2 regions of the Streptomyces sp. NPDC008092 genome follow, and region 2 is predicted to be linked to the other one. Evidence: predicted binding sites of a transcription regulator. Region 2 holds the regulator's gene; the other holds the start of a gene.
What was found. Region 2 encodes HspR, which represses chaperone genes until heat shock. Its sites were predicted from a motif close to TTGAGNNNNNNNNNCTCAA; they were not measured.
Positions count from the first base shown of each region.

Region 1: the regulator HspR is predicted to act here: its motif matches at 1,258-1,276, upstream of lon (endopeptidase La).

Region 1 covers NZ_JBIBHY010000011.1:139,722-143,132, reverse strand. Annotated here, with positions in the region: gene ACFZB3_RS32645 (sulfatase-like hydrolase/transferase) at 1-40, opposite strand, end outside; gene ACFZB3_RS32640 (GNAT family N-acetyltransferase) at 324-1,076, opposite strand; gene lon (endopeptidase La) at 1,299-3,411, shown strand, end outside.
Region 2 covers NZ_JBIBHY010000008.1:355,404-358,814, forward strand. Annotated here, with positions in the region: gene ACFZB3_RS27125 (PA14 domain-containing protein) at 1-1,585, shown strand, start outside; gene ACFZB3_RS27130 (heat shock protein transcriptional repressor HspR) at 1,644-2,090, opposite strand; gene dnaJ (molecular chaperone DnaJ) at 2,096-3,271, opposite strand; gene grpE (nucleotide exchange factor GrpE) at 3,317-3,411, opposite strand, start outside.

The DNA of each region.
Region 1 (3,411 bases), on a different contig from region 2:
GCCGTGCCGGCCGCTTGGGCGTCGGCTGCTTCTCACCCATGTGTCCCTCCCCGGGCCCCGTCGTGTGCCGCCATTTGCTGTGCCTCCGCTGGCAGTTTCGGGGCTTTTCCTGTGGGTTGTGTTGCGGTGGTGTAGCGGCGGCCTTGCGGGGTCGTGGCGGTGAGCACTCTCTTTTCCCGCCGCAACGGTGCTCAGCCCCGACGGTGTTGTCCGGCGGTGCCGGAGCTGCGGGTGCCGCTCGCCGTAAGGGGTGCGGTCGATTGCCGGGTGCGGGCGCGTCGTGGTTGCTCGCGCAGTTCCCCGCGCCCCTTTGGGGGCGCGTTTCAGTGGGCCGGGCTCCAGACGTACGGCGTCGTGGTCGTGATCGCCGTGAAGCCCAGGCGCTTGAGGATCGGGGCGCTGTCGGACGAGGCCTCCACGAGGAGGTGGGGGGCGTTGCGGGCCGCCGCGCGGGTCGCTCGCAGGGCGACCAGGGCGCGGTAGACGCCCTGGCCGCGCCACTCGGCCAGGGTGGAGCCGCCCAGCAGCATGGCGAAGTCCGTGCCCGGCCGGAAGGACACCCAGGCCGCCGAGACGACCTCTCCGGCAGCCTCGGCGACGAAGATCTCGGTGCCGTCCGGGGCCACCGCGAGCAGGCCCCGCAGGTAACCGGCGAGCCACGCCATGTCCACGCCCCACACCGCCGTCTCCAGCGCGGCGATCCGGTCCAGGTCCGCGTCGGCGGTGACCCGGCGCAGTGTCACGGCCGGCGGCAGGGCGGGTGCCGCCACGGCCAGTTCGCCGACCGGGGCGGTCAGGACCGTCTCCGGCGGCTCGGGCACGAAGCCCGCCGCCCGCAGCCGGTCGGGGAGGTCCGCCGGGTCGTCGTGCCCGCGCGTCTTCCACTCCATCGCCTCGCCGCGCGCCGCGAAGTAGTCCCGCTGCCGGGCGATCAGCACGTCCAGCTCGTGGCCGCGCACCCCGCCCCAGTCGCGCGGCCCGGTCACGAAGCCGCGGTGCTGGCCCACCACCCGGAGGACCGGACCGTCGTGCTCGTAGGTGATCCCGGGCGCGGGGACGGGCTGGACGGCGCGCATCTGGGCGTCGTAGGCGGCCAGCAGGGCCGCGGTGCTGTCGGTGTCGGTCACCGGCCGACCGTAGGGGAATGCGCCCGGGGCGATCAGCTGTTTTTCCGGTCGTGCACCGGAAACATGCCAGGTCACCACCCGATCGCCCAGAGCGAACATATGCATGGGAACATTTCTGGACCCCCAAGCATTGAGTCGGCATAACTCAAGTTGACTGCCGAAGGGGAGATCATGGCTTCGACGTCCGCATCACTCACCCTCCCTGTGCTGCCTCTCGACGACGAGGTCGTGCTGCCCGGGATGGTGGTCCCGCTGGACCTGAAGGACCCTGATGTACGCGCCGCCGTCGAGGCCGCGCAGGCTGCCGCCCGTACCGAGCCCGGCAAGCCGAAGGTGCTGCTGGTGCCCCGTGTCGACGGCACCTACCCGGGCACCGGTGTGCTCGGCACCGTGGAACAGGTCGGCCGCCTGGCCGACGGCGACCCGGGCGCGCTGATCCGCGGCCGCTACCGGGTGCGCATCGGCGCCGGTACCACCGGCCCGGGTGCCGCCCTGTGGGTGGAGGGCACCCGCATCGACGAGAACGTCCCGGACCCGGTGCCCGGTCATGTCACCGAACTGGTCAAGGAGTACAAGGCCCTCGCCACCGCCTGGCTGCGCAAGCGCGGCGCCTGGCAGGTCGTGGACCGGGTGCAGGCCATCGACGACGTCTCCCAGCTCGCCGACAACTCCGGTTACTCGCCCTTCCTGACCACCGAGCAGAAGATCGAGCTGCTGGAGACCGTCGACGCGGTCGCCCGCCTCAAGCTGGCCACCCAGCAGCTGCGCGACCACCTCGCCGAGCAGGACGTGGCCGAGACCATCGCCAAGGACGTCCAGGAGGGCGTCGACAAGCAGCAGCGCGAGTTCCTGCTCCGCCGCCAGCTGGAGGCGGTCCGCAAGGAGCTGCGCGAGCTGAACGGCGACGCCGCGAAGGACGGCGAGGAGTCCGACGACTACCGCGCCCGCGTGGAGGCCGCCGACCTGCCGGAGAAGGTCCGCGAGGCCGCCCTCAAGGAGGTCGACAAGCTGGAGCGGTCCAGCGACCAGTCGCCCGAGGGCTCCTGGATCCGCACCTGGCTGGACACCGTCCTCGAACTGCCGTGGAACGAGCGGACCGAGGACCAGTACGACATCCAGGGCGCCAAGGCGGTCCTGGACGCCGAGCACGCCGGCCTGGAGGACGTGAAGGAGCGGATCACCGAGTACCTGGCGGTGCGCAAGCGCCGTAACGACCGGGGCCTCGGCGTCATCGGCGGGCGCCGTGGCGGTGCCGTGCTGGCCCTCGTCGGCCCGCCCGGTGTCGGCAAGACCTCGCTCGGCGAGTCGGTCGCCCACGCGATGGGGCGGAAGTTCGTCCGGGTCGCCCTCGGCGGCGTCCGGGACGAGGCCGAGATCCGCGGCCACCGCCGTACGTACGTCGGCGCGCTGCCCGGCCGGATCGTGCGGGCCATCAAGGAGGCCGGTTCGATGAACCCGGTCGTCCTGCTCGACGAGATCGACAAGGTGGGCTCCGACTTCCGCGGCGACCCGGCCGCGGCCCTGCTCGAAGTCCTGGACCCGGCGCAGAACCACACCTTCCGCGACCACTACCTGGAGGTCGAGCTCGACCTGAGCGACGTGGTGTTCCTCGCCACGGCCAACGTGCTCGAAGCCATCCCGGAGGCCCTGCTCGACCGCATGGAGCTGGTCCGTCTGGACGGCTACACCGAGGACGAGAAGGTCGTCATCGCCCGTGACCACCTGCTCCCGCGCCAGCTGGAGCGGGCCGGCATCGACAAGGACGAGGTCGTCCTCGACGAGAGCGCGCTGCGCAAGCTGGCCGGCGAGTACACGCGTGAGGCGGGCGTCCGCACCCTGGAGCGCTCGATCGCGCGGCTGCTCCGCAAGGTGGCGGCGCAGCACGAACTGGGCGAGCGGGAGCTGCCGTTCACGATCAGGGACGAGGACCTGCGGGCCCTGATCGGCCGGCCGCACCACGTGCCCGAGTCCGCGCAGGACCCGGCCGAGCGCCGCACGGCGGTCCCGGGCGTGGCAACGGGTCTCGCGGTCACCGGCGCCGGCGGCGACGTCCTCTTCGTCGAGGCGTCGCTGGCCGACCCGGAGACGGGCGCGGCCGGCCTGACCCTCACCGGTCAGCTGGGCGACGTGATGAAGGAGAGCGCGCAGATCGCCCTGTCCTTCCTCCGCTCGCACGGCGCCGAACTGGAGCTCCCGGTCGGCGACCTGAAGGACCGGGGCGTGCACATCCACTTCCCGGCGGGCGCGGTCCCGAAGGACGGCCCGAGCGCCGGCGTCACGATGA
Region 2 (3,411 bases):
CGTCAACGTGACCGTCCCCAAGGGCAAGCACACCCTCCGCGTCGACTACGCCAACTTCACCGGCGCCGCCAAGGTCAAGTTCACGTACACGCCCCGCACTTCGGCCACCGTCGACAAGATCGCGCCGCTCACGCCGGCGGACCCGCTGGTGTCCTACGCCGGCGGATCCAACACGGCGAAGCTGAGCTGGACGAAGAACCAGGAGATGGACCTCGCGGGCTACCGCGTCTACCGGCGGCTGCGGGGCAGCACCGGCTGGACCCGGCTGACCGCCGCCACCGCGACCTCGTACACCGACGCACCGCCCGCGACCGGTGCCGTCTACTACTACGAGGTGCGCGCCTACGACAGGGCGGGCAACGAGTCCGCCGGCACCGCCGACCAGCCGGTCACCAGCATCACGCTGGCCGCGCCGGCCGGCCTCGGCTGGTCGGTCACGGACACCACGGCCACGGTGACCTGGCGGGCGGTGCCGGGCGCGGTGAAGTACCGGGTGGTGCGCACCGATCCGAGCGGCGTCGACACGGTCAAGGACGTCAACCGGATCTCCTTCAGCGACGACACGCTCGGCCGGAGCGCCGCCTACGAGTACAAGGTGGCCGCACTGGACGGCTCCGGCCATCTGTCGCCGTACAGCGACCCCGCGAGCGTCCACCGGCCGCCCGCCGCGCCCCGGGACCTCACGGCGACCGCGGACGTCGGTGCCGCGCTGCTGAGCTGGACGGTCGAGCCGGGGGACGGCCGGGAGCACGCCTTCCACGTCTACCGTTCGACGACCCTGCCCGTCAGCACCTCGGGCACGCCGGTGCCGTGCACCACGACCTACGCCGAACTCCCCGACGGGTCACGGCGGTACAGCTGCGGTGACTACTCGGCGGCGGAGGGCACCACCTACCACTACGTGGTGACGACGGAGGACCAGCTGACCTCCGTGTCCCTCCCCTCGGGGACGGCCACCGTCACCACCCTGGAGTCGGACAAGCCGCCGGCGCAGGTCACCGGTCTGACCGCGACGGCCACGGAGTACGGCATCGAGCTGGACTGGGACGACAACACCGAGCCCGACCTGAAGCGGTACGTCGTCTACCGGGGCACGGTCCTCGGCGAGGAGGGCGAGGAGCAGGTCTGCTCCGGCTCGGAGTGGGCGTACCTGCCGGCGGGCACCTCCCACTACCGGGACGTACGGCTGCCGGACGGCGACCACGCCTGCTACTGGGTGAACGCGATCGACAACGCGAACAACTCCAGCAGCTGGCTGGGGCCGGTGTCCGCGGTCGCCGTCGACGAGCTGGACCTGACCCCGTCGGTGGCGACCCCGGAGGGCTCCCCGCTCACCCTGACGGCGGACGCGACCGACTCGGGTGTCGTCCTGGGGTGGAACGCGGTCGGCCCGGCGACGGGCTACCAGGTCTACCGCTGGAACCCGGCCACGCAGACCTACGAGAAGCTGGCGACCACGACGGAGCGCACGTACGACGACACCACGGCCGCCCGCGGCACCACCCACTACTACTGGGTGACCGCGCTGTACGCCGACGGCACGGAGTCGGCACCGGGTGCGGACCAGGCGGTCCTGGAGCCGTGACCGGCATGCGAAAGGGCCCGGAGGCGCACGGCCTCCGGGCCCTTTCGTGCGGATGCTGCTAGTCCTTCGCCTTCTTCGGCCGCCACACCACCAGCGCGCTGGTCTGCTGGACCTCCTGGTACGGCACCAGGTCGCGGCGGTAGGACGCGTGGACGGCGGCCTCGCGCTGCTGCATCGCGGTCGCCGCACCGTCGACGGCCGCCTGGAGTTCGGCGACGCGCTGCTGGAGCGCTATGACCTGGTTCTCCAGTTCGATGATGCGCTTGATGCCGGCCAGGTTGATGCCCTCGTCCTGCGACAGCGCCTGCACCTGACGGAGCAGTTCGATGTCGCGGGCCGAGTAGCGGCGGCCGCGCCCGGCCGTGCGGTCGGGGGAGACCAGGCCGAGGCGGTCGTACTGGCGCAGCGTCTGCGGGTGCAGTCCGGAGAGCTGGGCCGCCACCGAGATGACGTAGACCGGGGTCTCCTCGGTCAGTTCATACGGATTGCGTCGACGGCCGTCCATCTCTGTCATGCTCCCTTCGCAGCCTCGAACAACTCGGCGCGCGGGTCCTCGCCCGCGGTCGCCTCGCGATACGCCTCCAGTGCGTCACGAGCATTCCCCGACAGGTCCTTCGGGACACTCACCTCGACGGTGACCAGGAGGTCGCCGCGGGTGCCGTCCTTGCGGACCGCGCCCTTGCCACGGGCGCGCATGGTGCGGCCGTTGGGCGTGCCCGGGGGCAGCTTCAGGGTGACCGGCGGCCCGCCCAGGGTCGGGACCCTGACCTCGCCACCGAGCGCCGCCTCGGTGAAGGTCACCGGGACGGTCACCGTGAGGTTGTCCTCCTTGCGGCCGAACACCGGGTGGGTGTCCACGTGCACCATGACGTACAGGTCGCCCGCGGGGCCGCCGCGTTCGCCCGGTGCGCCCTTGCCGCGCAGCCGGATGCGCTGGCCGTCGGTCACCCCGGCGGGGATGCGGACCTGCATGGTCCTCGACGACTTGGCGCGCCCGCTGCCCTTGCAGTCCAGGCAGGGGTGCTCCGCGATCAGGCCGCGGCCCTTGCAGTCCGGGCACGGGTCGGTGAGCGAGAAGCCGCCGCCGGACCCCCGCGCCACCTGGCCGGTGCCGACGCAGGTCGGGCACACCCGCGGGGTGCCGTTCTTGTCGCCGGTGCCCGAACAGGCCTTGCAGGGGGCCTGCGAGGACATCCGCAGCGGGACCGTGGCGCCCTCGATGGCCTCCGTGAAACTGAGCGTGACCTCGGACTCGATGTCCTGGCCGCGCCGCGGCTGGGTACGGCCGGCCGTGCCGCCGCCCCGGTTGAACAGGCCCCCCAGGACGTCACTGAAGCCGCCGCCGCCGAAGCCGCCGCCCCCGCCCTGGGCGTTGCCCCCGAAGAGGTCGCCCAGGTCGAAGTTGAAGTTGCCGCCGCCCGCGCCCGGCCCCGGGCGGAAGCCGCCGTTGCCGAAGAGGGCGCGTGCCTCGTCGTACTCCTTGCGCTTCTTGGGGTCGCCGAGTATGTCGTTCGCCTCGGAGATCTCCTTGAAGCGCTCCTCGGCCTTGGCGTTGCCCTTGTTGGCGTCCGGGTGGAACTCGCGCGCGAGCTTCCGGTACGCCTTCTTGATCTCGGCCTCGGTGGCGTCCTTGGGGACGCCGAGGACCTTGTAGTAGTCCTTCTCGATGAAGTCCTTGGTGCTCATCCCCGACGCGCCCCCTTTCCGGTGTTCCGCGTGTTACCTACGACTTCAGCCCTCCTCAGGGCCGTTGTCCTTCTCGTCCCCGGCCGCCGGGGCCTCTTCGGTCCCATCGGCCTTCACCGGCGTCGCCCCCGGCTGCGGTT